2 regions of the Dyella sp. GSA-30 genome follow, and region 2 is predicted to be linked to the other one. Evidence: predicted binding sites of a transcription regulator. Region 2 holds the regulator's gene; the other holds the start of a gene.

Region 1 (15,127 bases), 2.0 Mb from region 2:
CCTGGTCTATAACCAGCCGGCTGGCCATCTGGACCAGGGCGAGAGCCTGGTCAGCGCCGCCGTGCGCGAGACGCTGGAGGAAACCGGCTGGGACGTCGAACTGGAGCATTTCATCGGCGTCCAGCAATGGGTCAGCCCGGAACACGGCGACGACGTGCTGCGTTTCAGCTTTGCCGCCCGCGCCGTCAAGCACCATCCGGACCGTCCGCTGGACAAGGACATCGAACGCGCGCTGTGGATGACCCGTCAGGAGATCGCCGAGCTTGGCGACCGCCTGCGCACCTCGATGGTGCTGGCGAGCATCGATGCCTGGCTGTCCGGCCAGCGTCTTCCCTTGCAGGTCTTGCATAGCCAGCTGCCCGGCGATCCTTACCCATGAAAGTCATGCTGGGCATTTCCGGCGGGGTCGACTCGTCCGTCGCGGCGCTGCTGCTGCAACAGGCCGGCCATGCGGTCGAAGGCCTGTTCATGCAGAACTGGGAAGAGGACGACCGCGACGGCCCCTGCACCACCGATGCCGATCGCAAGGACGCCGTGGCGGTTTGCGGTCGCCTGGGCATTCCGTTCCATGCGCGCAATTTCAGCAGCCAGTACTGGGACGGCGTGTTCGAGCACTTCCTGGCCGAATACCGCGCCGGGCGCACGCCGAACCCGGATGTGCTGTGCAACCGCGAGATCAAGTTCAAGACGTTTCTGGACGAGGCGCGCGCCCTGGGCGCGGACAAGATCGCGACCGGCCACTATGCGCGCGTCGATGAGCGCGACGGCCAGTTCCGGCTGTTGCGTGCGGTCGATGCGTCCAAGGACCAGACCTATTTCCTGCATGCGCTGGGACAGGCGCAGCTGGCCGCCACGCTGTTTCCGATCGGCGAGATCGAAAAATCGCAGGTCCGGGTAATGGCGCAGCAAGCCACGCTGCCGACCCACGCGAAGAAGGATTCGACCGGGATCTGCTTTATCGGCGAGCGCGATTTTCGTGAGTTCCTGAGCCAGTACATTCCAGCCCGTCCTGGCCAGATGCGCACGCCCGAAGGCGCGCTGATCGGCGAGCATCAAGGCGTGATGTATTACACGCTGGGCCAGCGCAATGGCCTGGGCATCGGTGGCCGCCATGGCGCCAGTGGCGAGGCCTGGTATGTCGTGGGCAAGGATGTCGCCGCCAATGTGCTGTATGTCGCCCAGGGCGGCGAAAATCACTGGCTGCACTCCCGCCGCCTGACTACCGAAACACCCACCTGGGTCGCCGGCGCAGCGCCCGCGACACGTTTTCGCTGTACCGCCAAGACGCGCTACCGTCAGCACGATCAGGCCTGCACCGTGCACCTGCATGGCGATGGGCTGCTGGTCGAATTCGACGAGCCGCAGCGCGCCGTCACGCCCGGACAATCGGTGGTGTTCTATGACAGCGACGTCTGCCTGGGCGGTGCCGTCATCGCCACGACCGATGCGCCTTATGGCGGCTGGTCGGAATCACCCTCCCTTTCTTTTATCGATGAGTCACTCCGTGTTTGAAGCTTTTGCCATGAACGAAGAGCGCGTGCTCGCACTCGCCGGCCTGTTCCAGGCCGCCACGCTGGCCCAGCAGTTGGCCAACGACGGACGCTGCGACGAAAGCGCGCTGGAGTCGAGTCTGGCGAGCGTGTTTCGCATCGATTCGCCCTCGGTCGTGGGCGTCTATGGCGGCGTGGGCGGCGTACGCCTGGGCCTGCGCAGTCTGATCAGCCAGCTGGACGAAACCGGGCGCGACATGGCGGTCACCCGCATGGCGGTGACCGTGATGCGGCTCGAACGCAGTCTCTCGCGCAATAACACCCTGTTGTCGACCTTGCAGAAGGGCATCGTGCAAGCACAGCGTCAGGTCGAGCACTTCGGCCAGGGCTCGCCACAGGTATTCGGCCGCCTGGCCGAGGTCTACAGCTCCACGCTGTCCACGCTCAAGCCGCGTGTGATGGTCACGGGCAACCCGCAGCAGCTGCAGCAGGCCAATGTGGTCGAACGTGTTCGCGCCAGTCTGCTTGCCGCGGTGCGTTCGGCGGTGTTGTGGCGGCAGGTCGGTGGACGGCAGTGGCAGCTGGTGGTGTATCGGCGGCAGTGCAGCATGCTGGCGCGCGGGTTGTTGACGGGGGCGACGCTCGATAGCGGTCGTTGAAAACGCGGAAAGCCTGCGGGATTTCGTAGAAGCGACGCCCGGGAATCTCGAAAGCCCTCCCTAACCGTCATCCCGGCGCAGGCCGGGATCCAGTGGCTTCGGTTTCCGATTTTCGCGATAGAGCGGATGCTTGTTGGCTCTCGCGATAACCGATCACAAGGCCACTGGGTCCCGGCCTGCGCCGGGATGACGAAGATAAAAACTGAGGTTCGTTGCGGCTCAGGCGTCGATCAATTTCAGCCCAGGCCGCTGTTTGGCCAGCTTGCGCAGCAACTCCGCAAACGACTGCAGATCGCTATGCCACGGCGACGCCTCGCGCCAATAAAGCGCGATTTCACGCCCCTGCGTCGGGTCCTTTATCTTGGCCAAAGCCACGTTCGGCATCGATGCCAGGCGCTCATGCGCCAAGGCCGGCACCAGTGCATAGCCACCGCGCAGACCGACCAGCGCCGCAAGGCTTTCAAGGCTGACATCCTGCACATGCCCACTGCCGTTGACGCCCGGCAAGCCATCGGCGTGGCTTTCGCTCATCAGCGTGGCGTCGCCGGCATCGAGCTGCTCAAGATCGATACTGCGCTTGCCGGCTAACGGATGGTCGTCGCGGAACATCAACTCCCAGGGTTCAAAAAACAGCGAGCGCATCGCGATGCCGCTGGGCACGGTGGCCGGCGGTGCCAGCACGGCATCGAGCTCGCCTTCGTGCAGCCGGCGCAACAGACCGCGCGGCTTGCCTTCGGAAAGGCTCAGGCGCGCACCGGGAAAATGTTGCGGGAACGGCGCAATCAGATGCGGCAGCAGATACGGCCCCAACGTCGCCAGTACGCCCAGACGCAACTCGCCACCGAAGGCCACTTCGCCCGCCTTGGCCGCTTGCTGCAGATGTTCGGCCGCCACCAGCAAGGCGTCGATCTGTTCCAGTAGCCGATGCCCGCTGGCCGTCGGCACTACCCGTCGCCCGCCACGTTCGAACAGCGGCGTGCCCAGCGCCTGCTCCACTTTCTGCACCTGATGCGACAGCCCCGATGGGCTGATATGCATCGCACGCGCGGCGCTATTGAAGCTGCCATGGCGGCGCACGGCCTGGACCAGGGTGAGGTCGCGCAGCGAAACGACGGCGAGATGGGAGGAGATCATCCGCCTAGGATAGTTGAGAGTGGGGAGAAGTGAGAAAAGAAAAGCCCGGCCGAAGCCGGGCTTTGCAGACGCTCAACTCACCACGGCTCTCAAGCCGTAACGGTATCCGCCACCTGCTTGAAGTCTTCGATCTGATCGAAGTTCATGTACTGGTAGATCTTGTCGCCATTGGCGTTGATCACGCCGATGTCGGCCATGTACTCCTGCTTGGTCGGGATGCGACCCAGACGCGAGCAGATCGCCGCCAGTTCGGCCGAACCCAGGTAGACATTGGAGTTCTTGCCCAGGCGGTTGGGGAAGTTGCGGGTCGAGGTGGAGAACACGGTCGCGCCCTCACGTACCTGCGCCTGGTTGCCCATGCACAGCGAGCAGCCCGGCATTTCCATGCGCGCGCCGGCGGTGCCGAGCACACCATAATGGCCTTCCTCGGTCAGCTGCTTCTGGTCCATCTTGGTCGGCGGGGCGACCCAGAGCTTGGTCGGGATATCGCGCTTGCCTTCCAGCAGCTTCGACGCTGCACGGAAATGACCGATATTGGTCATGCACGAGCCGATGAACACTTCATCGATCGAAGCGCCAGCGACATCGGACAGCGTCTTGACGTCATCTGGATCGTTCGGGCACGCCACGATCGGCTCGTGTACGTCGGCCAGGTCGATCTCGATGACAGCGGCGTATTCGGCGTCGGCATCGCGTTCTAGCAATTGGGGATTGGCCAGCCATGCTTCCATCGCCTTGATGCGGCGATGCAGGCTGCGCGCGTCCTGGTAGCCCTGGGCGATCATGTACTTGAGCAAGGTGATGTTCGAGTTCAAGTACTCGATGATCGGCGCTTTGTTCAAATGCACGGTGCAACCGGCCGCCGAACGCTCGGCCGAGGCGTCGGACAGCTCGAACGCCTGCTCCACCTTCAGATCCGGCAGACCTTCGATTTCCAGGATGCGGCCGGAGAAGATGTTCTTCTTGCCCTGCTTGGCGACGGTGAGCAGGTCCTGCTTGATCGCGTAGAGCGGGATCGCATTGACCAGGTCACGCAACGTCACGCCCGGCTGCAGTTCGCCCTTGAAGCGCACCAGCACCGACTCGGGCATGTCCAGCGGCATCACGCCGGTGGCCGCCGCGAAGGCGACTAGGCCGGAGCCTGCCGGGAACGAGATGCCGATCGGGAAACGGGTGTGGCTGTCGCCGCCGGTGCCGACGGTGTCGGGCAGCAGCATGCGGTTCAACCAGGAGTGGATCACGCCATCGCCCGGACGCAGGCTGATGCCGCCGCGGGTGGAGATGAAGGCGGGCAGCTCGTGATGCGTCTTGACGTCGACCGGCTTCGGATAAGCGGCCGTGTGGCAGAACGACTGCATGACCAGGTCGGCCGAGAAACCCAGGCAGGCCAGGTCCTTCAGCTCGTCGCGGGTCATCGGGCCGGTGGTGTCCTGCGAACCGACCGAGGTCATCTTCGGCTCGCAATAGGTACCCGGACGCACGCCCTGGCCGTCCGGCAGGCCGCAGGCGCGGCCGACCATCTTCTGCGCCAGGGTGTAGCCCTTGCCGGTATCGGCCGGGTTCTGCGGCAGGCGGAACAGGTCCGACGCCGGCAGGCCCAGCGCTTCGCGCGCCTTGGCGGTCAGGCCGCGGCCGATGATCAACGGAATGCGGCCACCGGCGCGCACTTCGTCGAACAGCACATCGGACTTGACCTGGAACTCGGCGATCACTTCACCGTTCTTGAGCGCCTTGCCTTCGTACGGGCGCAGCTCGACCACGTCGCCCATCTCCATCTGGGAGACGTCGAGTTCGATCGGCAGCGCGCCGGCGTCTTCCATCGTGTTGTAGAAGATCGGCGCGATCTTCGAACCCAGGCACACGCCACCGAAGCGCTTGTTCGGAATGAACGGAATGTCCTCGCCGGTCCACCACAGCACCGAGTTGGTCGCCGACTTGCGGCTCGAACCGGTACCGACCACGTCACCGACATAGGCGACCAGATGGCCGTTGTTCTTGAGATCGAGAATCTGCTGGATCGGACCGCGCTTACCATCTTCTTCGGGCTGGAACGGCGCGCCGTCGCGCTTGTTCTTGAGCATCGCCAGCGCGTGCATCGGAATGTCCGGACGCGTGGTGGCATCGGGGGCCGGCGACAGGTCGTCGGTGTTGGTCTCGCCCGGCACCTTGAACACGGTGATCGTCATGCTCTCGGGCACGGCGGGGCGGCTGGTAAACCATTCGGCATCGGCCCAGCTCTGCAGCACGGCCTTGGCATTCGCGTTGCCCTTGTCAGCCTTGTCCTTGACGTCATGGAAGGCGTCGAACATCAGCAGGGTCTTCTTCAGCGCCTCGCCGGCAATGGGGCCGACCTGCGCGTCATCGAGCAGTTCGATCAGCGGATGGATGTTGTAGCCGCCAAGCATGGTGCCCAGCAGCACGGTGGCCTTCTCGCGGCTGATCAGCGCGCACTTTTCCGTGCCGAACGCCACGGCGGCCAGGTAGGACGCCTTGACCTTGGCGGCATCGTCCACGCCGGCCGGCACGCGGTTGGCGATCAGGTCGACCAGGAAAGTCTCTTCGCCAGCCGGCGGGTTCTTCAGCAGCTCGATCAGCTCGGCAGTCTGCTGGGCCGACAACGGCAGCGCGGGGATACCCAGTGCGGCGCGTTCGGCGACATGTTGGCGGTAGGCGTTGAGCATAGTGTCCAGGTCCATGAAGTTGCGATTGGCGTAGCCTCGGCTGCGTCGCGCTACGTGAGCGCGGCGACCCGAAGACCGGCTGGCGCGGCAGGGAAAGCGTGTTGCCATGCCGCTTTTGGAGGGCTTGCAGCCGCCTATTTTGCCAGTCGGGCCATGGCTGCCGCAACGCAAGACAACGCTTCCGGCTGCGTTCGAAATCTTGCAATGGGATCGGCATCCTCCGTCGCTTGCGCGTAACCTCAATGGCCCCACACTGAGCGGGTGCCGGAAGCCACGGGAGCGTTTTTTACAATTCCGCTCACGCCTATTGTTTTAGGATTGTCCAGTTCGCACCCCGTGCGCTCCGAAGATTTCGCACCAGGCCGCTTTGCAAAGGAGTAACGCCCCATGCTGGATTCATTCGCCACCCGCGACACGCTTAATGTCAACGGCAGCTCGTATCAGATCGCCAGCCTGACCAAACTTGGTCAACGTTTCGACCTCAAGCACCTCCCCTACTCGCTCAAGATCCTGTTGGAAAACCTGTTGCGCCACGAAGACGGCGTCAACGTCACCTCGAAGGAAATCGAGGCGATCGCCAACTGGGACGCCAAGGCCGAGCCCGATACCGAGATCGCCTTCATGCCCGCCCGCGTGGTGCTGCAGGATTTCACCGGCGTGCCTTGCGTGGTCGATCTGGCCGCGATGCGCGATGCGGTGGTCAAGCTCGGTGGCGACGCCACCCAGATCAATCCGCTGGCACCGGCCGAACTGGTGATCGATCACTCGGTCCAGGTCGATGCGTTCGGCTCCGAGTCGGCGCTGGAAAAGAACGTCGAGATCGAATTCGAGCGCAACCAGGAGCGTTACTCGTTCCTGCGCTGGGGGCAGAAGGCCTTCAATAATTTCAAGGTGGTGCCGCCGCGCACCGGCATCGTGCACCAGGTGAACCTGGAGCATCTTGCTCGCGTGGTGTTCACCGCGGACAAGGACGGCCAGAGCTGGGCCTATCCCGATACGGTGTTCGGCACCGACAGCCACACGACCATGATCAACGGGATCGGCGTGCTCGGCTGGGGCGTCGGCGGCATCGAAGCCGAAGCGGCCATGCTCGGCCAGCCCTCTTCCATGCTGATTCCGCAAGTGGTCGGTTTCAAGCTGACCGGCAAGCTCAGCGAGGGCGTCACCGCCACCGACCTGGTGCTGACCGTGACGCAGATGCTGCGCAAGCTCGGCGTGGTGGGCAAGTTCGTCGAGTTCTTCGGCGATGGCCTCAAGCACTTGCCGCTGGCCGACCGTGCCACCATCGCCAACATGGCGCCGGAATACGGTGCGACCTGCGGCATCTTCCCGGTCGACCAGGAAGCGCTGAATTACATGCGCCTGTCCGGCCGCACCGAAGCGCACATCACGCTGGTCGAAAGCTATGCCAAGGCGCAGGGCCTGTGGCACGACGAAAACGCGCACGAGCCGCGCTTCACCACCACGCTGGAACTCAACCTGGCCGAAGTGAAGCCGTCACTCGCCGGCCCGAAGCGCCCACAGGATCGTGTGCTGCTCGAAGGCGTCAAGCAGAGCTTCCACGATGCCGTCGGGCCGCTCACCGCCAACCGCAAGCCGCGCAATGGCGACGCTTCGCGCTATGCCGGCGAAGGCGGCGCGAGCGCGATCGGCAACGAAGCCAATGCCATCGGCGAAGGCTCGGTCGCGGTCACGCGCAACAACCAGAGCTTCGATCTGAAGGACGGCTCGGTGGTGATCGCCGCGATCACGTCCTGCACCAACACCTCCAACCCGGCGGTGATGCTCGGCGCCGGCCTGCTTGCCAAGAAAGCCGCCGCCAAGGGCCTGACCGCCAAGCCGTGGGTCAAGACCTCGATCGGCCCGGGTTCGCTGGTGGTCACCGATTACCTGGAAAAAACCGGCCTGCTCAAGGAGCTGGAAAAGATCGGCTTCTACATCGTCGGCTACGGCTGCACCACCTGCATCGGCAACTCCGGCCCGCTGCCGCCGGAAATCAGCCAGGGCATCGGCGAAGGTGACCTGGCCGTGGCGTCGGTGCTCTCGGGCAACCGCAACTTCGAAGGCCGCGTGCATCCGGAAGTGAAGATGAACTATCTCGCTTCGCCGCCGCTGGTGGTTGCCTATGCCTTGGCGGGCACGCTCGATATCGATCTGACCAAGGACGCGCTGGGCACCGGTAGCGATGGCAAACCGGTTTTCCTGAAAGACATCTGGCCGTCGAACAAGGAAATCTCCGACACCATCGCCGGTGCGATCAATCCGCAGATGTTCGAAAAGAACTATGCCGACGTGTTCAAGGGCGATACGCGCTGGAACCATATCGCCTCACCGGACGGCTCGGTCTATCAGTGGGACGACTCGACCTACATCAAGAATCCGCCCTACTTCGACGGCATGAGCAAGGAGCCGGGCACGATCGAGGACATCCACGGCGCGCGCGTACTGGGCGTGTTCGGCGACTCGATCACCACCGACCACATTTCGCCGGCCGGCTCGATCAAGAAGGACAGCCCGGCGGGCCGCTTCCTGATCTCCAAGGGCGTGGAGCCGAAGGACTTCAACTCCTACGGTTCGCGTCGCGGCAACGACGACGTGATGGTGCGCGGCACGTTCGCCAACATCCGCATCAAGAACCTGATGCTTGACGGTGTCGAAGGCGGCTACACGCTCTACGTCCCGAACGGCGAGCAGTTGGCCATCTACGACGCGGCGATGAAGTACAAGGCCGACAAGACGCCGCTGGTGGTCCTGGCCGGCAAGGAATACGGCACCGGCTCGTCGCGCGACTGGGCGGCCAAGGGCACGTTGCTATTGGGCGTCAAGGCCGTGATCGCCGAGAGCTTCGAGCGCATCCATCGCTCCAACCTGGTCGGCATGGGCGTGCTGCCCTGCCAGTTCCAGGACGGCGAGAACGCGCAGTCGCTGGGCCTGACCGGCAAGGAAACCTTTGACATCGTCGGCCTGGACGGCGGCGAATCGAAGACCGCCAAGGTCACCGCCACTGCCGCCGATGGCAGCACCAAGAGCTTCACCGTGAAGGTGCTGCTGTTGACGCCGAAGGAACGCGAGTTCTTCCGTCACGGCGGGATTCTGCAGTATGTGTTGCGGCAGTTGGCCAGCAAGAAGGCCGCCTGAGATTGAAAAGAAACCGCCGAAAGGCGGTTTCTTTTTTGCTCGTCATTCCGGCGCAGGCCGGAATGACGAGTAGGAAGGGAGTTCGCGTTATTGCGACCACGTCGCCGTAAAACAGGCCCACATTTTCCCTTCCCTTCGCCAGCCACTCTCGACCTGATAAACCCCCATCTGCGCCGGCAGCAACTTGCCACCGCTGGTCAGGGTGACCGAAAACTTGGCAACGTACCGCTCACCACGCTGCTCGACATCGATCGGCCCGATCAGGGCATGGATCGTCTCGCCACGAAATTTCGCAGCACGGAGCAAGCCGGACAGCTCACGCTTGTCCGTCTGGCCACCGTTCCCATCGAAATCGTCGCTGAGCACATCGGCCAGCGCCGAGGCATCGGCCTGTTCGGCGGCCTTGCCGGCCGCGGCAATCGCCTGCCGGATACGCTCTTCGTCGGGTGTGCGATGGCAGCCCGCCAGGGCACCGGCCAGGGCGAGCAGCACCAGCGAAAACAAGGCGATGCGAAAGCGTTTGGTCATGCTCTATCCTCGTTGCAGCGCGGCTTGCTGCATACGCAAGCGTATGCTCCAATGCCGCGGCCGTATACCGCTAATGCACGATGCTGACCATCGGCGGATCGAAACTGGGAGCTTGGGATAAAACATGAGCAATGAGCGTCCGTGGCTGAAGCATTATCCGGATGGTGTACCCGCAGAAATCGACATCAACCAGTACCCATCGGTTGTCGCGGTGCTGGAAGAAGCCTTCGAACGTTTTCGTGAGCGCCCGGCCTTCGCCAGTTTTGGCAAGAAGCTCAGCTACGGCCAGATCGATGCGATGAGCAAGCAGTTCGCCGGTTATCTCACCGGTGAGCTCAAGCTGGTCAAGGGCGATCGCATCGCGATCATGATGCCCAACGTGCTGCAATATCCGATCGCCCTGTTCGGCGCGTTGCGCGCCGGGCTGATCGTGGTCAATACCAACCCGATGTACACCGCGCGCGAGCTGAAGCATCAGCTGGAAGATTCCGGCGCGAAAGCCATCGTGGTGTTGGACAATTTCGCCGCAACCTTGCAGCAGGTCGTGGCAGAGACCGGGGTCAAGCACATCGTTACCACCGGCATCGGCGATCTGCTCGGCCTCAAGGGCGTGCTGGTCAACTTTGTCGTCAAGAACGTCAAGAAGCTGGTACCGGCCTTCAGCCTGCCGCAGGCGGTGCGCTTCAAGGACGCCTTGTCGCGTGGCGCGGCCCACACGGTGAAGACGCCCGATATCGGTCACGACGACATCGCCTTCCTGCAGTACACCGGCGGCACCACCGGTGTGGCCAAGGGTGCGATGCTCACGCACGGCAATATGGTCGCCAACATGCTGCAGGCCGGTTCGTGGATCGGCACCAATCTGCGACCGGGCCAGGAAGTGGTGATTACGGCGTTGCCGCTGTATCACATCTTTTCGCTGACCGCGAACGGCCTGGTGTTCATGCGCCTTGGTGGCCTGAGCTGGCTGATTACCAATCCGCGCGACATGCCTGCCTTCGTCAAGGAGCTCAAGGCATCGGGTTTTACCGCATTGACCGGCGTCAATACGCTGTTCAATGGCCTGCTCAATACGGCGGGCTTTGCCGAGCTCGATTTCTCGCGCCTGCACCTGAGCCTGGGTGGCGGCATGGCCGTGCAGCGCGCGGTGGCCGAACGCTGGAAAAAGGTGACCGGCTGCACCCTGGTCGAGGCCTACGGCCTGACCGAAACCTCGCCGGCGGCATGTATCAACCCGCTCGACCTGAAGGAGTACAACGGCTCCATCGGCCTGCCGGTGTCCTCCACCGATGCGGCAATCTGGTCCGAAGACAACCAGCCGCTTGGCGTGGGCGAAGTGGGTGAGCTGATGATCCACGGCCCGCAGGTGATGAAGGGTTACTGGCAGCGTCCGGACGAAACCATCAAGGTGCTCGGCAGCGACGGTTGGCTGCACACTGGCGACATCGCCAAGATGGACGAGAACGGCTACTTCTATATCGTCGATCGCAAGAAGGACATGATCCTGGTGTCCGGCTTCAACGTGTACCCGAACGAAGTCGAAGACGCCGTCATGCAGCACCCTGGCGTGGCCGAAGTGGCCGCCATCGGCATGCCCGACGAGCATTCCGGCGAAGTGGTGAAGATTTTCGTGGTGCGCAAGGACCCGAACCTTACCGTCGAGGAGCTCAAGCAGTTCTGCAAGGAGAACCTCACCGGTTATAAGCGCCCCAAGGTGATCGAGTTCCGCGACGCGCTGCCCAAGAGCAATGTAGGCAAGATTCTGCGGCGTGAACTACGCGATGAGAAGAAGCCGGCTGCGGCCTGAGTGCTCTCCAAGCCCATAAAAAAAAGCCCGCTTGATGCGGGCTTTTTTTGTGTTGAAAGCCGAGCCTACTCGTCCTTCCACATCTCCAAAATATCCGCATAGCCGCCCAGCAGATTCCACAGAGGCACCTGCTTGTCTTCGGGAATGTGGGTATAGGCAAAGCCGATGTGGCGGCTCGATACGCGCGCGACGATGGCCTCCAGGTGGATATGCAGGTCATGGCCGAAGATCATGTCCAGCACCCAGCTCTGGCCGGCCTCGCCTTTCCAGCCCAGGGGGCGGCGTAACAGAACGCCGGTGGCCGAGATGTCCACCAGATCGGTGGGCTGCGATTGATCGCCGCGGCTCATCAGCACTGTGGTCTCGATGCGCATGCGCGCCGGCCTCAGCTGCTCCGAATCGCTTCCTTTGCTGGTTTGGTCGTCTTTCGTCACGCGCCTTCTCCCCGCCGCCTGCTCGCCGGTTCGTCCAAGGGCACCCCGCCGCTCGAACCCCGTTTCTTTGGCGACCACTTACCACCGCAAAGCAAGCCGTATGCCATGTCACCTATTTGTATCATTTCAAGGTCGTTTTAGGCATTTGTAGACGCGACTTTATCGCCGCTATCGCTCGAATATGTGCGGTTTGACAGCTATTGCGACCATGCGCGGGCGATTTGTCGCATAGCATCATGACCGAACCGCGCCATGCGCCGACACGATGGGTCACATGCTGCCCCACTACCGAATAGGCGGCACTGCGCTGATAACCCCAGGCGCCTCAGTGCTGAATATCCCGCCCTTAATCCAGGGGCGATACTGGACTTGTCGTCTCACTGCCATTACTCTGTCAGCCACGCAAGGGTTCTTAGATTGCCGCACAAGCCGGTCCAAACCGGTTGCCACGGCTCAAGCCCCATGCACTCAGCAGACCGCCAAACCATCAGTGACGCCAGGCTCGTCACCTCATGGCTTGCGTCGTCGTACCGGTTAACTGGCCGAACGATGGTGCCGTGGTGGTCGCTCAGCACGGCCCGCCTGACCGAAATCGCCGCAGAGCGGTTTCATCAAGCGAGATACCGGGATGACGATGGCGCGCGTGGCGCCGCAGCTGAACGCCAACGATTATTTAGCTTCAGGGTCATCGGGTCGCCGCCTGACAATCGGCATCCTGACGGGGACATTCGTTAAGCGCACGCCGGGACTTACCGGCCGGACAGAACGGTTCCTAATGTGTTGAAAGCATTACCTGCCGCCCACACGCGGCCCAACGACATGTATTGATGAGCACCGAGCCCGAAGCGGTCGTAGCACCGCAGGACGCTTTCGCGTCGGTACCGCAACAACAGGAAATGCCGCTGGCCATCGTGCGCGGCGAGCCGATGTTGCAGATGCCGCAGGATCTGTACATTCCGCCGGATGCGCTCGAAGTCATCCTGGAGGCGTTCGAGGGCCCGCTGGATCTGCTGCTTTATCTGATCCGCCGGCAAAACCTGGACATTCTGGATATTCCCGTCGCCGAGATTACCCGGCAGTACATGGAATACATCGAGTTGATGCGCGATGTCATGCGCCTGGAGCTGGCGGCCGAATACCTGCTGATGGCCGCGATCCTGGCCGAGATCAAGTCGAGGCTACTGTTGCCCCGGCCGCCCTCTGAAGAAGGCATCGAGGAAGACCCGCGTGCCGAGCTGGTACGTCGTTTGCAGGAGTACGAGCGGTTCAAGCGTGCTGCCGAAGATATCGATGCCCTGCCCCGGCTGGAGCGCGACACGGTAGTGGTCCAGGCCGACGTCGGCGAGCGCAACGTGATCAAGTTGCCGCCACCGTTGGACCTCAAGGAGCTTTTGCTGGCACTCAAGGATGTGATGCACCGTGCCGAATTGTTCGGTCATCACGCAATCAAACGCGAGGCGCTCAGCGTTCGCCAGCGTATGGGCGAGTTGCTGGGCCGCTTGAATGACAGTCAGTTCCACCGCTTTGAAACCCTGTTCGATGTCAGCGAAGGGCGGTTGGGCGTGGTGGTGACCTTCCTGGCCATGCTGGAACTGGCCAAGGAAATGTTGGTGGAGATCGTGCAGGAAGAACCGCTGGCAGCGATTTACGTCAAGGCAAAGGTGGCGATGGCAGAGGAACCGGCGGAAGCGGAAGAAACCGCCCCCGATGACGACCTCGCCGCGTCAGCCTACGAATAATGCATCCGCATCCGACCTGAAGGCCATGCAGATCGAGCAATTGAAACCCATTATCGAGGCCGCGTTGTTGGCCGCCTCCCAACCGATGACCGTCGTCCAGTTGAACGAGCTGTTCAACGAAGATGAGGAAGTCGGTCGCGAGGATATCGCCAAGGCGCTCGAAGCCCTGGCCGCCGACTGCGAAGGCCGCGGCGTACAACTATTGGAAGTCGCCTCCGGCTTTCGATACCAGGTACGCCAGGACGTGCATCCGTGGATTTCGCGGATGTGGACGGAAAAACCCAGCCGCTATTCGCGCGCACTGCTGGAGACGCTGGCCTTGATTGCCTATCGCCAGCCCATTACCCGCCCGGAAATCGAACAGATCCGCGGCGTGGTGGTGTCGTCCAATATCGTCAAGACACTGGAAGAGCGCGAATGGATCCGCGTGGTGGGCTACCGCGACGTGCCCGGCAAGCCGGCCCTGTTCGGCACCACCCGCCTGTTCCTGGACTACTTCAATCTGAAATCGCTGGACGAGCTGCCGCCGCTGTCGGAAATCCGCGATATGGAAGACCCGCAGATGCGGATCGACCAGAATCCGCTGCCGCCGCGCGTGATCAAGGATCTTCCGATCGATCCGGACGCGGAGCTGGAGCACGGCACGGACGACGAGCTCGCCGAGAACCAGGCGCAAGCCGAAGCCGAAGCGCAGGATAAGGCTGCGGAAAGCCACACGCCGGACAATCACGTCGCCGATCCGGATGCATCGGTCGACGAGACCGATAACGACGAAGCCGAAACTTTCCACGTTTCGCCGCCCGCATCCGAACACATCGCGCAGGACGTCACCGAACCTGCCGCCGAACACGCTTCCGACGACGCCTTGTCGGTGGAAGAACCCGATACGGCTGCGAGCACCGCCAAGAGCGATGACGCAGCAAATACCGCGGACGCCGAACACGGCGACGCCGACGAGCAAGATACCGAGGAGTACCGCGCATGAATGCGCCGCAGAAATCCGTACTGACCCTGAAACGCGAACCGCGTAACGAAAACGTCCCACCGCTGGAAGAGCGCCTGCACAAGGTGCTGGCCAACGCGGGCCTGGGCTCGCGCCGCATGCTGGAGCAACGCATCCAGGCCGGCGAAGTCGAGGTGAACGGCGCGGCAGCCGGCATCGGCGCCAGCGTTCACGCCGGCGATCGCGTGACCATCGACAGCAAGCAATTCGTGGTCGCCACCGACAATCGCGACGAGACCGAAGTGCTGGTCTACCACAAGCCCGAAGGCGTGGTGACCACTCGCGAAGATCCCGAAGGCCGTCCCACCGTGTTCGAACAGCTGCCGCGACTGAAGGGCGCGCGCTGGGTCGCCGTGGGGCGCCTGGATATCAACACGACCGGCCTGCTCCTGCTCACCACCGATGGCGATCTCGCCAACGCGCTGATGCATCCCAAGAGTGGCCTGGAGCGCGAATACCTTTGCCGCGTGCACGGTGAAGTGCCCGATGAAGTCATCGAAAAACTCAAAGCCGG
Region 2 (15,127 bases):
CGATCCGGCTACCATGGAAACGCTATGAACCTGCTTGCCATCGAAACCGCCACCGAAGCCTGTTCCGTCGCCCTAGTGCACGGGGATCAAATCATCGCGCGCAGCGAGCTGGCACCGCGCCGACACGCCGAGCTGGTGTTGCCGATGGCCGACGCCCTGCTGGCCGAAGCCGGCCTGGGGCGTCATGCGCTCGACGCGATAGCGGTCGGTCGTGGTCCGGGTGCGTTTACCGGCGTACGCCTGGGCGTATCGCTGGCGCAGGGCATGGCGCTGGCGCTGGACTGCCCGGTGATTACAGTGTCCTCGCTGGCGGCCCTGGCGCTGGAGGCCGAGCATGACGATGCCGCTATTCTCGCGGTGATCGACGCCCGCATGGGCGAGATCTATGCGGCCTGCTATCGCAATGATGGGCAAGGTGGCCTGGTATCGCTCGATACGGAGCGTGTCGGCACCGCCGATACGCTCAGCCTGCCTGAAGCGGCACAGTGGCAGGTCGTGGGAAGCGGTTGGGCAACGTATGAGGCCGTATTGCGCGAGCGCTTACCTTCGGCGCCCGTGTGGGCCGATGGTGCGCGTTATCCGCAGGCGCGTCACGTGGCGGAGCTTGCCGTACGCGAGTTTCAGGCCGGCCATGCGCATGCGCCTGAGCTCGCTTTGCCGGTCTATCTGCGCGACAAGGTAGCGCTGACCCTGGTCGAACAGGGCCGCGCTTAAAACCCTTTACAGCTGGCCGATGGCCAGCTGTACCAGCAGGCTGCTGATCGATACGGCAGCCCACACACCCAGGCCGAGCAGGATCGGACGCAGTCCGGTCGATGCCATCTTGCGCAGGTTCGCCGACAAGCCGATTGCGGTCAGCGCGACGATGATCAGGAACTCGGCCAGTACGTGAATCGCCGGCAGGATCGTCGCGGGCACCAGGCCAGCCGTGCGGATCGCCGAGGCGACCAGGAACCACAGGATGAACCAGGGAAAGATGCGGCGAAGGCTGAAGTCGGTGCTGCCCTTTTTCTTTTCGCGCCAGGCCACCGCAAAAGCCAGCGCCAGGCATACCGGGATGATCAACGTGGCGCGCGTCAGCTTGACGATCGTGGCGTAGTCACCCGCTTCCTTGCTGAAGCTGTAACCGGCGGCGACGACCGACGAGGTATCGTTGATCGCGGTACCTGCCCACAGGCCAAAGCCCAGGTCGGACAGGTGCAGCAGGTGGCCGAGCAGGGGAAACAGCAGCACGGCGACCAGGTTGAACAGGAAAATCGTCGAGATCGCGAAGGCGGTGTCGTGCTCGTCCGGCTTGATGATCGGCGTCACCGCAGCAATCGCCGAGCCGCCACAAATGGCCGTGCCCACACCGATAAGAATCTTCAGCTTGTCGTGCACCTTAAGCGCGCGACCCAGACCCCAGGCGGCGAGAAAGGCCACGGTCATCGTCACCAGGGTCACCGACAGCGATTCCAGCCCGGTCTTGGCCACCTGGTTAAGGCTCAGGCCGAAGCCGAGCGCAATGATCGACCACTGCAGGATCTGCTTGCCGGCGAACTGGATGCCTGGCGTGAATTGCGCTCCGGGCGCGACCAGATTGCGGATGAGGATACCCAGCACGATTCCGAACACCGGGCCGCCGACCAACGGCATCAGGCGGCCTAGTCCCAGGGCGATGAGGGCGACAACGATGGCGAGAACGAGTCCCGGCATACGCTGGCCGAGATTGGGAAGGGGAAGGGACGCTGCGGGGGCTGACATCGGAGATTCCTTGGAGACGCTGCCATTGTCCTGCGCGCCACTTATCAAGAAAACTTGGAATTACTGATAGATATCATAAGATAAGCTTATGCTTCATATCAGCCCGCGCCAGCTCGAAGTCTTTGTACAGACCGCCTTGCACGGCAGCCTGCGCGCCGCCGCCGATGCGCTGCATCTCACCCAACCCGCAGCGAGCATGGCGCTGGCCGAGCTGGAGCGTCTGCTCGGATCTCCCGTGTTTGCCCGTGAGCGAGGGCGTTTGCATCTCAATGCGCGTGGACGGGAACTGCTGCCCTTGGCGCAGGAACTGCTGGAGCGTCATGCTGAATTCGGTCGGCGTAGTGGTCATGAAGCCACGTTGGGCGGCGAATTACGTATTGGCGCGAGCAATACGGTGGGCAATTACCGCGTCGGCGAGTTGTTGGGCGATTTTGTGCGCAAGCATCCGCAGGTTGCAGTGCGCCTGCGAGTAGCCAACACCGATGCGATCGCGCATGCATTGCTGGAGCACGCGCTGGATATCGGCTGTGTCGAGGGTCCGGTGGCACACCCATCATTGGAACTGCGCCCATGGCGCGACGACGATCTTGTCGTCTGTGCGCCACCTGACCATCCACTTGCCCGCAAACGCCGCTTGCTACCCGCCGACTTTGCCGGTGCGCGCTGGGTATTGCGCGAACCCGGCTCGGCAACCCGTGTCACCAGCGAACGCGCACTGGCGCAGTTGCCGCCGGGCGAAACGGTGTTGGAGCTCGATCAGACCGAAGCGATCAAGCAAAGCGTCGTTGCGGGTTTGGGCATCGCGTGCCTGCCGCAGGTTGCAGTGGTCGATGCGGTAGCGGCTGGCCGGTTGAAAGTGTTGAAGACGCCGTTCCTGGACCTGCACCGGAAACTGTCGTTGTTGTTGCATAAGGGGAAGTATCGCGGGGCGCTGCTGGAGGCGTTTCTGGCGTCGGTTGATCGGTGAGGTTTTAGAGCGGTGCAGGAAAGTATTTCGCGAGCACCTGGCCCCCTCACCCCAGCCCTCTCCCCCGGCAAAGCCAGGGGAGAGGGAGCACACAGAGGCAAGCTGTCAACGCTACGCGCTTTTACCCCCTCTCCCCTGGCTTTGCCGGGGGAGAGGGTTGGGTGAGGGGGGGCTCTAGAACCCCAATTCACTCAACCCCACATGCTCATCCGGCCGCCGCCCCTGCGCCCAATGAAACTTCCGCTCCTCAGCCTTGATCGGCTGATCATTGATGCTCGCATGGCGAAACTTCATCAGCCCATCCGCATCGAACTCCCAGTTCTCGTTGCCGTAGCTGCGATACCACTGCCCTGAATCGTCATGCCACTCATAGGCAAATCGCACTGCAATCCGGTTGCCGGCAAAGGCCCACAGCTCCTTGATCAACCGATAGTCCAGTTCCTTATTCCATTTGCGCTCGAGAAACGCACGCACCGCCTCGCGCCCATCGACGAATTCAGCGCGGTTGCGCCAATGCGTATCGGTCGTATAGACCAAGGACACCCGCTCGGGATCTCGGCTGTTCCAGGCGTCTTCGGCAAGTCGCACTTTCTGTTTGGCGGTTTCTTCGGTGAATGGCGGCACAGGTGGCTTGGTGGTCATGGCGGGAATCCATAAAGGTAGGTAGACAGATTTGTCTACATGGCAAGGCTAGCTAATGTAGACAGATCTGTCTACTATCCAGGACATGGCAACCCAGACCCCAGTTTCCGCCGCCCGCGAGCGCATCCTCACGACCGCCCACGACCTGTTCTACAGCGAAGGTGTACGCGCGACCGGTATCGATCGGGTGATTGCCGAATCGGACGTGACGAAAGTGACTTTCTATCGTCACTTTCCCAGCAAGAACGATCTGGTTCGCGCGTTTCTCGACTATCGTCACGAGCGCTGGATGAATTGGTTTGTCGACGCCTTGGCCAGATACGGAGCGGGCGAGGGCAAGATGGCAGCCGCGGTCATCGCCGCCATGCAGGAATGGTTCGAGTCCAAGACGTTTCGCGGCTGCGCTTTCATCAACAGCGTGGTGGAGCTGGGCGGCAGCCTGCCCGATGTGCTGGAGGTCTCACGAGGGCACAAGCAGTCGATGGTCGATGCGATAGCCCGGTATCTGCCGACTGCCTCACGCCGCGCGGGTGACGCCGTCGCGATCGCCGTGGCGATCGACGGCGCGATCATTCGTGCTCAGTACGACGAAACACCCAAAGCGGCGCTCAAGGCGCTGAAGAAGCTATTGGCTGCATTTACGCCGGTCACAGCACCGGCGCGTTGACGCTGATCGATTCGCTGCACACCGCTTGCGAGGCAAGCATGATCTTGCCGAGCATCTCGGCCACTTCTTCATGCGAACGCGCGCGTATCAGCTTCGGTGCATGCTTGCGCAGCATATGGAAATCCAGCGATGCGATGCGATCGCGTACCAGCAGCAACTGGCCCGGATGCATGCTGAATTCGCACAAGCCCAACGCCAGCAGCATCGCCGTGAAGTTCACATCGCCGCCGATTTCGCCACACAGGCTGACTGGCTTCCTGGCACGCCGGCCGGCGGTGAGCACGTGCGAGATCAGGCGCAGCAAGGCAGGTTGCAGCGGGTTATAGATATTTTCCAGCGCGTCGTTGCCACGGTCGGCAGCGAGCACGTACTGCGCCAGGTCGTTGGTGCCGATCGCAAGAAAGTCGGCATGTTCGAGCAGCTCGCGCACGTTGATGGCCGCAGCGGGCACTTCGATCATGGCGCCGAGCGAGAGCTTCTCCGGCAGGTCGACGTTCTCGCGCTTCAGTTCCTGACGGGCGAGCTTGAACAGTGTGCGTACGGCGATCAACTCATCCGGTTGGGTCACCATGGGCACCAGCACGCGGACCGGGCCATAGCACGCCGCACGCAGGATCGCGCGAATCTGCGTGGTGAACACAGCGGGATAGCGTAGCGACAGGCGCACACCGCGCACGCCGAGCGCGGGATTTTCTTCGCCACGGATCGCCAGTCCGGCCGCATCGGCTTTGTCGGCACCCAGATCGAGTGTGCGAATGGTGACCGGCAGGCCGCCCATGCCGAGCACGAGATCGCGATAGGCGATGAACTGTTCGTCTTCGGAGGGCAGGCCCTTGTGACGCAAGAACAGGAATTCGGTGCGATAAAGCCCCACGCCATCGGCGCCGCGTGCACGCGCGGAGGCGATGTCGGGCGCCATTTCAGCGTTGGCGTACAGCCGGATATCCACGCCGTCGCGGGTGCGCGTGGGCGCGTTCGCCAGTGTGGCAAGACGACGACCTTCTTGCGCGGCTTCGCGCTGCCACGCACGGTAGCGTGAGAGATCCTGCGCGGTCGGATGCACGACCGCTTCGCCCCGCTCGCTGTCGAGCAGGATCAGGTCGTCATCGTGAATGGTCGAAAGCGCGTCGCGCACGCCGACGAGCATGGGCAGGTCGAGGCTGCGCGCGAGAATCGCGCTATGCGAATACGGGCTGCCCGAGCTGGCGACGACACCCAGCAGGCCGTTTCCGGCCAGGTGCGCCATGTCGGCCGGCGCGATCGAGTCGGCAATCAGGATTTCGCCCACGCGCGCGGCGATCTTGCGCTCTTCCACGCTGGTCTGGCGCTGCAGCGCCGAGATCACGCGGTTGATGACCTGGTCGATGTCTTCCTTGCGGCTGCGCAGGTAAGGATCGTCCATCGCCTCGAAGATGGCGGCGAGGCGATCGCGTTGTTTCTTCAGTGCCGCGCCGGGACGGTAATGGCCGATGCGCACGAGGTCGTCGAGCCCGCGCAGCAACTCGGGGTCGTCCAGCAGCAAGGTATGTGCGTCGATAAACTCGCTGACTTCGCGTGCCAGTGCGCCGTGCAGTTTGCCGCGCAGTTCGCGCAGCTCCAGACGCGCCGTGTCGAGCGCTCGGTGCAGCTTTTCGATTTCGCTGTCGACTTCATCTTCGCCCAGCGGGCGGGTGTCGACCAGATAACGGCTCGGCTGTACCAGTCGCGCACGACCCAATGCCATGCCTCGTGATGCGGTCGTGCCAGGCAACAGATGCCTCATGGGGCTCCTTCGGAGCGGGGGTCGAGGAACAGGGGACGTGGAACTGTGAGACTACGCGAGCGTGCATTGGTTCGCATGCAAACTACGGCGTAAAGAGTTGGAACGAAGCGTAAGAATTCAAGCCCCGGCGAGCGTGGCCGTTCCGTTCCCCACCCTTCACTTCCCGTTCCCCGCTTCATCCCTTACGCCCCTTCGTCGAACTTTCGATCGAACAATGCGACCACCGCCTCCAATGCATTCTGTTCGTCCGGGCCGTCGGCGCGGATCGTCAGTGGTGTACCGAGGCCGGCGGCGAGCATCATCACGCCCATGATGCTTTGTGCGTTGACTTCACGGCCTCTGCTGACCAGCCACACGGTGGATTTGAAACCCTGCACCAGTTGTACCAGTTTGGCCGAGGCGCGTGCGTGCAGGCCGAGCTTGTTCGATATAACGATGTCTTTCTCAAGCATGATCGATGAAAATCCCTCCGCGGCCACCACTCGCGGCAATTTCCGCCAGCTCGTCCAGTGGTTTTTCCGCGTAATTGAGTACGCGCAGCAGCATCGGCAGATTAAGGCCGGAGACGCAACGCAAGCGAACGCCCAGCGGGCTGAGCGACAGACCGATGTTGCACGGCGTGGCGCCATACAGGTCGGCCAGAACCAGCACCCCTTCGCCTTGATCCAGTTCGCGCGCATGCCGCTCGGTGAGCGTGCGCATGACATCCGGATCGGCCTGGCCTGGAACTTCCACGGCCTGGATGTTCAACGGCAACTTGGGCAGCACGTGGTGTGCCGCCGAGATCAACGCCTGGCCTACGGCCTCGTGCGTCATCAACATCACTCCGACGCTCATGGCCGCAGTGTCCCCTGGTGGTTTTCAATGGCGTGCATGATGGTTACTACTACTCAAGCTCGCGGTGGAAGATCAGCACGTTTTCTCGTTGCGTGCGGTAATGCGCGGCCAGTTTCTCGGCCAGATACACCGACCTGTGGCGTCCCCCGGTGCATCCGATGGAGATAGTCACATAACTGCGGTCGTCCTGCTCGAATCTCGGCAGCCAATTGTCCAGCCAGCGGCTGGTATCGGCGAAATACTCACCTACCAGCGGTTGCTGGTCCAGAAATTCGCGTACTGGTGCATCCTTGCCTGAATAGGGGCGCAGACGCGCGTCCCAGTGCGGGTTGGGCAGGCAGCGCGCGTCGAAAACAAAGTCGGCGTCCGGCGGCAGGCCACGGCGATAGGCGAACGATTCGAACATCAGGGTCAGGCCCTTGGTCGCCTCGGCGTAGCCGGTGGCGATCAGGCGGCGCAGCTGATGCACGTTGAGTTCGCTCGAATCGATGACCTTTTCGGCCAGCGAAGACAGCGGACGCAGAATTCGGCGTTCTTCGGCGATCGCATCGGCCAGCGACAGCCCGCGCGCCGAAAGCGGGTGCTTGCGGCGCGTTTCCGAATAGCGCTTGATCAGGATCTCGTCGCGGCAATCGATAAAGATCAGATGCACCTGCACGCCGGCCGATGCCAGCTCGGACATCACCTCCGGCACCTGGCGGAAATCGTCGCCACGGTTGCGGATATCGATGCCGACAGCGATATGTCGGCGCTGCCCACTCTTGTCGTTCTTGATGACCGTGCGCACCAGTTCGTGCAGCAAGGCGGTGGGCAGGTTGTCGACGCAATAGAACCCCAGGTCCTCCAGCGCGCGCAGGGCGACGGTCTTGCCACCGCCGGACATGCCGGTCAGGACGATCAGGTGGGTTTCGTCAGGTTCGATACTAGGAACCAGTTGCGGGGAATCGCTCATGAAGGTTCTCTGTTACCAGGGCGGCAACCGGCGCATCTGGTGCGCCTGGCGGTCGATGAAGGTCTGTGCCGGATCGATGCCCTTGCTCTTCAATACATGGCTGCGCACAGCCGCTTCCACAAGGACCGCCAGGTTGCGACCCGGTGCCACAGGGATGGTGATCAGCGGGACCTGCACTTCCAGGATCTCGCGGCGGCCGACGTCGCCGGTCAGGCGGGTCATGCCATCGGTGTCCTCGCCGTCTCGCAGTGGCTTGAGATGCACGACCAGGCGCAGATACTTCGAGGGCTTCACCGCGGTGTGACCGAACATCTCACGTACGTTGAGAACGCCCAGGCCGCGGACCTCGAGCAGATCCTGCAGCAGTTCCGGGCAGGTGCCGTCGATGACATCCGGCGCGATCAGCGTGAATTCGGTGGCATCGTCGGCCACCAGCCGATGGCCGCGGCTGATCAGTTCCAGCGCCAGTTCGCTCTTGCCCGAGCCGGACTCGCCGGTAATCAGCACGCCGATCGAAAAGACCTCGAGAAAAACCCCGTGCAAGGTGATGCGCGGGGCCAGCATGCGCGCCAAGTAGTACTGCATCCAGGTCAGCAGCTCGTGGCCGCGCTTGGAGCTGATCCACAAGGGCGTATTGGTCTCTTCGGCCACTTCACGCAGATCGGACGGGATCGCCTGATCCTTGGTCACGATAATCGCTACCGGCTGGTAAGCGGCGATCTTGTTGATCACTTCCCAGCGCTGGCGCGAATCCAGCCCATCGAGGAAGTTGAGCTCTTCCGTGCCGATGATCTGGATCTTGTTGGGGTAAATGACGTTCAGGTAACCGATCAGCGACGGGCGTCGGCTGATCGTGACGCCATGTTCGAGCACGCGCGCTTCCCCACGCATGCCCGACACCCAGCGCAAGGCCATGCGTTCGTGTACGCCATCGTAGAGTTGTCGAGCGGTGAGGCGGTCCAAGCGGAGTCCCTTTGGCCGCGCGAGCGGCACCTGGCGATATTGTGCCAGTTTGGATCCATTTGTGCCCTGCAGCACAAGGACGCGCCCCGAAAGATACCGGGGCGCAAGGCATGGGCTGGGAGAGGACCGGGTTTTGCTCCCTCTCCCCTGGCTTTGCCGGGGGGAGAGGGGCGGGGTGAGGGGGCTCTTGGCCTAGCCGGCCCCCAGAAGATCAACCGTACTGCCGCTCAGCGCGCACTTCACGCTGGTGCTTGTCGCAGATCTTGTCGCGGTGTTTGCGCAATTGCGCGGTGAGCTTGTCGAACAGGACATCGATGGAGGCATACATGTCTGATTCGACGGCCTCGGCGTGGAGCACGCTGCCATTGACCGATAGATTGCCTTCGGCTTTCTGCTGCAGCTTGCTGACCGAGAGAACGATATTGAGGCTCAATATCTTTTCGTCGAGGCGGGTAAGGCGGTCGAGCTTGGCGGTAGCGTGCTCGCGCAGGGCCGGGGTGACTTCGATCTGCTGACCGCTGAGTTGGAATTGCATGTTGCGCCTCCTCATGATGCTGGCCGCGTTTCGCGGCTTGGGTTGGATGCATCCTCGGGTGTCGAGGAAACACCATCAGTCATAAGCTGGGAACATTCCTGGCGCGATCAAGTTCCCGCAAGCGCGAATTTATTTCTCACGTACCGATCAATTGGCGCGTTGGCGCTCGCTCGAACTTGGTATGCGCATGGCCTCCCGATATTTGGCAACCGTGCGACGCGCCACTTGAATGCCCTTGCGGCGCAATTCTTCGGCGATCGCCTGGTCCGATAAAGGTTTGCGTGTGTCTTCCGCGTCGACGAGTTTGCGCAGCATCGCCTGAATGGCCGTGGCCGATGCGCTGCCGCCGTCTTCGGTGGAAACACCACTGGAAAAAAAGTGCTTGAGTTCGAACGTTCCGCGCGGCGTATGAATGTATTTGCGCGTGGTCACGCGGGAAATCGTCGATTCGTGCATGCCGACTTCTTCGGCGACTTCGCGCAGCACCAGGGGGTGCATCGCTTCGGGGCCGTAGTCGAGAAAGGCGCTCTGCCGCCGCACGATGGCTTCGGCGACCTTGAGCAAGGTTTCCGCGCGCGACTCCAGGCTCTTGATCAGCCAGCGCGCTTCTTGCAGTTGCCCGCGCATCCAGCTGGCGTCTTCGCCGCGGGCCTGCGCGATCATGTTGCAATAGTGCTGGTTGAGGCCCAGGCGCGGCTGGCAATCGGGATTGAGGCTTACGCGCCAGCGGCCGCCGTCCTTGCGTGCGTACACGTCGGGCGCAACGTATTCCACCGGTGTCGGGTCCATCGACGCGCCAGGGCGCGGATCCAGGCTGCGGATCAGCATGGACGCGGCGGAAACCTCTTCCGGCTCGGCGCGCAGACGGCGCGCCAGCTTGCTGACGTCGTTGCGAGCGAGCAATTCGAGTTCGTTGTCGACGATACGCAGCGCCAGTTCGATATGCGGCGTGTCGGGGTCGAACTGTTCCAGCTGCACCCGCAGGCAATCGCGCAAGTCCAGGCTCGCCACGCCGGTCGGATCAAAACGCTGCAGCAGGCGGCGCACGCCGTCGACTTCGTCGAGGCTCGCCTTCAAATCGGCTGGAATGGCGGCAGCGACGGCTTCCAGGCCTTCGCTGAGGTAACCGTCGGCGTTGACCGCATCGATCAGCACCGTTGCGATGGTGCGTTGACGCGGCGTCATGTGCGTCAGATTCAGCTGCCACATCAGGTGTTCGTGCAACGTTTCCGGCGCGGCGTTTTGCGGCTCGAAGCCGTCTTCGTCGCCATTGCCGTTGCTACGGCTGGAACTGGCGCTGCCGCTGCTGGAAAAGTCGATCGGTTGATCGCCGGGGCCGTCGCTCCAGTCTGGCGCTTCGGCGTCGTCGCCCGGGCCGCTATCGTCGCTGCTCTTGGTGCTGGACGGCACCGGTACTTCGACCGCGCTTTCGAAGCTGCCGTCTTCGGCGTTTTCGTTGTCGGTGGATTCTTCGGAGAACTCGAGCAGCGGATTGCTCTCGGCAATCTGGCGCAGCTCGGCCTCCAGCTCCAACTGCGACAGCTGCAGCAGGCGGATAGCCTGTTGAAGTTGAGGCGTGAGCGTAAGTTGCTGATTGAGGCGAAACTGCAGTCCGGTTTTCATGCCAGCCGGGAAAAGATGAACTGGGGTCATCCTAACCCCTATAAACGGGTGCGACCATAGCCCTAGTCGCCAGGGGAGGCTAGAGCGTACAGTCGAATGTGATTTGGATCAGGGTTACGTTAAAACGTCGTGTCATGACGAGCACCTGCAAAACGGGCAGGTATTCGGATTACAACCGGAATTCGCGGCCCAGATAGACTTCACGTACCTTCTCGTCGGCCAGGATGTGTGCCGGTGTGCCACGCGATAGCACTTCGCCATCGTTGAGAATGTAGGCTCGGTCACAGATCCCGAGTGTTTCGCGAACGTTATGATCGGTGATGAGCACGCCGATGCCGCGCTCTTTCAGATGACGGACGATGCGCTGGATTTCGCCTACCGAAATCGGATCGACGCCGGCGAACGGTTCGTCGAGCAGCATGTAACGCGGCTGCGCGGCCAATGCGCGGGCGATTTCCACGCGTCGGCGTTCGCCGCCCGACAGGCTGATGCCTTTCTGTTCGGCGATGTGCGCGATCTTCAGCTCATCGAGCAGGCTTTCCAGCTCGGTATTGCGCTGGCGCTGATCCAGACCTTCGCGCAATTCCAGTACCGCCATGATGTTGTCTGACACCGTCAGGCGCCGGAACACCGAGGCTTCCTGCGGCAGATAGCCGATACCCAGCTTGGCGCGGGCATGCATCGGCAGGCCGGTGATGTCCTGTTTGTCGAGCTTGATCAAGCCCGCATCGGCCTCGATCAGGCCGACGATCATGTAGAAGCAGGTGGTTTTGCCAGCGCCGTTCGGGCCGAGCAGACCGACGACCTCGCCTTCGCGAATCGAGAAGGCAAAGTCGCGCACGACCTGACGGGTACGGAAACTCTTTTGCAGACCTTCAGCAGAAAGCATGGATTACGGTTGCCCCTGCGGCTTGGTCGACGTGGATTGGGCGGGCGCCGGTGCCGACGCGCTGCTCGCAGGCTTGGCCGGTGGCGTCGCCGGCTTGGCGCCCTTGTCGGTACGCGGCTTGGGTACGAAGGTCATCGCCACGCGTCCGTCGCCACCGCTCTCGCCATTCATCTGGCTGGTCTGGGTGTTGTAGGTGAGCTTGTCGCCGTGGGCTTCGCCACGGCCCTGCTGCTTGACCACGGCATTGCCGGTAAGCACGGCAATGCCGTTGATGTTGTCGTAGTCCAGCTGCGTGGCGTCACCGGTCATCAGGTTGCCCGAATCGTCGATCTGCTGGATGTGCGCGGGCGTACCCGTCATCACCATACGGCTGACGTTCTGGTCGCCATCGAAATAGATCTTGGCCAGATTACCGGTGACCTTCATCGTGCCCTGAGTGATCACGACGTTCCCGGTGAGGGTGGTGATGCTGTTGGGCGCGTTGAAGCCGTCGAACGAATTGGCGTGCTCGACGTTCATCGGCTTGTCGCGGTCATCCTTTCTTGCCAGCGCCGGTTGCAGCGCGAGCAGCCCCAGGAGCAGCAGGCTGTACCGGACGACTCCGCGGGCGCGGGACGAATGTGCCGTGGACGTCATTGAGGAGCTCCAGATGATTGTCGTTGAGGTTGGCACGCATGCCGATGCCGTTCATTCTACTGTCGCCCTGGGTCAACTGTGCCGGGGCGTCGGTTTGCATACGATTTTCTTTCGGCCAGGCGGTCACTTCGGACGTATGCAGATCAGCCGGCGGCGTATCGGCAAAGGCCGGGCGGTGCATATAGACCGCGCCCTGCAGCTTCAGCAGGGTGCCGGCCTTGTCGACCCAGGCATAGGTCGAATCGCCCGACCAGTCCGGCACGCCGGGCTGGTTGGAGGGCAGGTCGTACTTGGGCGCGTTGATATACAACGACTCGTCGCCCTCGCGACGCTCCAGGTGCGGCGCATTCATGCCGAAGCTCGGTTGGCCGTCCTCGTCGTAGGACCACAAGCGGAAGTTGGTCAGCACATAGCCCGAACGCGGCGGGCCGACGAAGTCGCTCACCTTGGGTGAAGGCGCCAGCCACCAATACACGCCTTGCGCGGCGGCGATGCCGAGCGCAAGCAGCACGATCAGCGCTGGCGTGCCGCGATCGCGCAGAAACCCCGGCAATCTCATCGCCAGCGCTCCTGTTCCGCGGCGACGCGGCCCTGGGCGAGAAGAATCAGATCGGCCACTTCGCGCGCCGCACCCTGGCCGCCGCTTCGACGGGTTTGCCAGTGGGCGCGTTCGGCCACCCATGGGTGAGCGTTGGCTACTGCTACCGCCAGGCCTGAGATGGCCATGGCAGGCAGGTCGGGCAGGTCGTCGCCGACAAAGGCGACCTGATCCGGACTCAGCTGCAGCGCATCGATCAGCTGATTCAGGCAGGCGCGCTTGTCGTTCTGGCCCTGGTAGACGTGGGCGATATCGAGCTCTTCGGCGCGCAGGGCAACCGGATGGCTGATCCGCGCGGACAGAATCGCTACCTGTACGCTGTTGTTTTGCAACAATTTTAGGCCGAGACCGTCGTGCACGTGGAAAATCTTCGCCTCATGGCCGTCTTCGCCGTACCAGAGCCGGCCGTCGGTCAGCGTGCCATCCACGTCGAACACGGCCAGGCGAATCTTGGCGGCGCGGGCGAGGACTTCGGCGGGGACGTCAGCGAGATAGGTAGACACGTTCACGATAGCCTGGCTGGGACGAAGACAACTTGATGGAGATGGGAGACGGGTAGTGGGGACGCCAGGCTCAGGCCTTGCGGCAGCTTGTTAACGCACGAGGCTCGCGGTGGCCTACATCTAGCGCCCCCACAAGCCGTTTCCCATCCCCAGATATCACCCCATCACACCACGCGGGCGCGGAGCAGATCATGAATGTTAAGCGCGCCGACCACTTTTTGCTGCTCATCGACCACCAGCAGGGCGTGAATCTGATGCTTTTCCATCAGTTGAGCCGCTTCGATGGCCAGCTTGTCGGCCCCGATGGTCTTGGGGCCACGGGTCATCACCTCGGCGACGCTGGCGCCGCGCAGGTCCACGTCGTCGTCGTCCAGGGCGCGGCGCAGGTCGCCGTCGGTAAACACGCCGAGCAGGCGGCGGTCGGCATCGATCACCGCGGTCATGCCCAGATGTTTGCGGGTCATTTCCACCAACGCCTGGGTCAGGCTGGCGTCGGGCGCCACGGTCGGGATGCCGTCGCCGGTGTGCATAATGTCGCTGATATGCAGCAGCAGACGCCGGCCCAGACTGCCCGCCGGATGCGAACGGGCAAAGTCCTCAGAGGTGAAGCCACGGGCTTCGAGCAGGGCCACGGCCAGCGCATCGCCCATCACCAGGGCAGCGGTGGTGCTGGCGGTGGGCGCCAGGCCGAGGGGGCAGGCCTCGACCGAGATGCTGGTGTCCAGGTGCAGGTCGGCCTGCTTGGCCAGGGACGATTGATCGTTACCGGTCATGGCGATCAGGGGGATGCCCTGGCGCTTGATGACCGGCAGGATGAACAGGATTTCGTCGGTTTCGCCGGAGGCGGACAATGCCAGCACCACGTCCTGGGGCAGGATCATGCCCAGATCGCCATGGCTGGCCTCGCCCGGATGGACGAAGAACGCCGGCGTGCCGGTCGAGGCGAGTGTGGCGGCCACCTTGCGGGCGATATGCCCGGATTTGCCCATGCCGATCACCACCACGCGGCCGGCACAACCGAGGATCAGCCGGCAGGCTTCGACGAAATCCTGGCCGATACGCGGCTCGAGCGCCCGGATCGCGTCCGCCTCGGTGGCGATCACGGTGCGGGCGCTATGGATGATGGCGTCTGCGTCGATCAAGGCGGGCTGGCTGGGGCGTGCGATATGGGCGTTCATGCGTCCTCGGGGGCTAGGATCGGCGGTCCGTAAGCTTGCCGACCGGGGGATCGGCTGCTCGGCTCACTCCTTTGTGCCGGGCTGAAGCGGACACCGCTGTCGTTTCTGCGACAGAAGATTTCCATTACCATGGCATATTCGCATTTTACCGTTATATGACGGCGCGTTGGATGGAAGTATGCACTTCTATCGCAGGCGTCGCCGCATCAGCTCCAAGCAGGAACCCCATGGACGCAGCCACTATTCAGGCAATGATTGAAACCGGCCTGCCCGGCGCGCGCGCCGATGTCAGCGGTGACGACGGCGTGCACTTCGAGGCCGAAGTGGTCGCCAGCCAGTTCGCCGGCAAGTTGCCTTTGGCCCGCCACCGCCTGGTCTATTCGACCCTCGGCGACCTGATGGGCGGGGCCATTCATGCCCTGGCGCTGAAAACCTATACGCCCGAGGAAGTGGCCGCGCGTCGCTGACGACCGCGCTACCGCCCTCCAGACATTCTCTTTAAGGACTTTTGATGGCCAAGATTCTGATCAGCGGTGGTGAGCCGCTCCATGGCGAAGTGGGCATTTCCGGTGCCAAGAACGCCGTGTTGCCGATCCTCGCTTCCTGTCTGCTGGCCGACGAGCCGGTAGCGA

The links. Region 2 encodes sigma-54, which starts transcription at its own class of promoters, with help from an activator protein. Its sites were predicted from a motif close to TGGCACGNGCNTTGC; they were not measured.
Region 1: a site for sigma-54 is predicted at 11,963-11,977, ahead of QMG46_RS13990 (PilZ domain-containing protein). Genes of this name have one in related genera too.

Annotation. Positions count from the first base shown of each region.
Region 1 is NZ_AP027042.1:3,178,367-3,193,493, reverse strand. Features, by position in the region: gene QMG46_RS14030 (NUDIX hydrolase) at 1-379, shown strand, start outside; gene mnmA (tRNA 2-thiouridine(34) synthase MnmA) at 376-1,512, shown strand; gene hflD (high frequency lysogenization protein HflD) at 1,523-2,149, shown strand; gene QMG46_RS14015 (LysR family transcriptional regulator) at 2,369-3,283, opposite strand; gene acnB (bifunctional aconitate hydratase 2/2-methylisocitrate dehydratase) at 3,373-5,964, opposite strand; gene acnA (aconitate hydratase AcnA) at 6,352-9,102, shown strand; gene QMG46_RS14000 (hypothetical protein) at 9,190-9,630, opposite strand; gene QMG46_RS13995 (AMP-binding protein) at 9,755-11,437, shown strand; gene QMG46_RS13990 (PilZ domain-containing protein) at 11,503-11,811, opposite strand; gene QMG46_RS13985 (segregation and condensation protein A) at 12,699-13,610, shown strand; gene scpB (SMC-Scp complex subunit ScpB) at 13,636-14,595, shown strand; gene QMG46_RS13975 (pseudouridine synthase) at 14,592-15,127, shown strand, end outside.
Region 2 is NZ_AP027042.1:5,176,605-5,191,731, reverse strand. Features, by position in the region: gene creD (cell envelope integrity protein CreD) at 1-28, shown strand, start outside; gene tsaB (tRNA (adenosine(37)-N6)-threonylcarbamoyltransferase complex dimerization subunit type 1 TsaB) at 25-714, shown strand; gene QMG46_RS22455 (YeiH family protein) at 721-1,743, opposite strand; gene QMG46_RS22450 (LysR family transcriptional regulator) at 1,832-2,710, shown strand; gene QMG46_RS22445 (nuclear transport factor 2 family protein) at 2,885-3,352, opposite strand; gene QMG46_RS22440 (TetR/AcrR family transcriptional regulator) at 3,438-4,019, shown strand; gene ptsP (phosphoenolpyruvate--protein phosphotransferase) at 4,000-5,781, opposite strand; gene QMG46_RS22430 (HPr family phosphocarrier protein) at 5,964-6,233, opposite strand; gene QMG46_RS22425 (PTS sugar transporter subunit IIA) at 6,226-6,618, opposite strand; gene rapZ (RNase adapter RapZ) at 6,668-7,570, opposite strand; gene hprK (HPr(Ser) kinase/phosphatase) at 7,583-8,485, opposite strand; gene raiA (ribosome hibernation-promoting factor, HPF/YfiA family) at 8,745-9,068, opposite strand; gene QMG46_RS22405 (RNA polymerase factor sigma-54) at 9,216-10,691, opposite strand; gene lptB (LPS export ABC transporter ATP-binding protein) at 10,861-11,580, opposite strand; gene lptA (lipopolysaccharide transport periplasmic protein LptA) at 11,584-12,099, opposite strand; gene lptC (LPS export ABC transporter periplasmic protein LptC) at 12,113-12,775, opposite strand; gene QMG46_RS22385 (KdsC family phosphatase) at 12,772-13,317, opposite strand; gene QMG46_RS22380 (KpsF/GutQ family sugar-phosphate isomerase) at 13,482-14,495, opposite strand; gene QMG46_RS22375 (BolA family protein) at 14,723-14,962, shown strand; gene murA (UDP-N-acetylglucosamine 1-carboxyvinyltransferase) at 15,007-15,127, shown strand, end outside.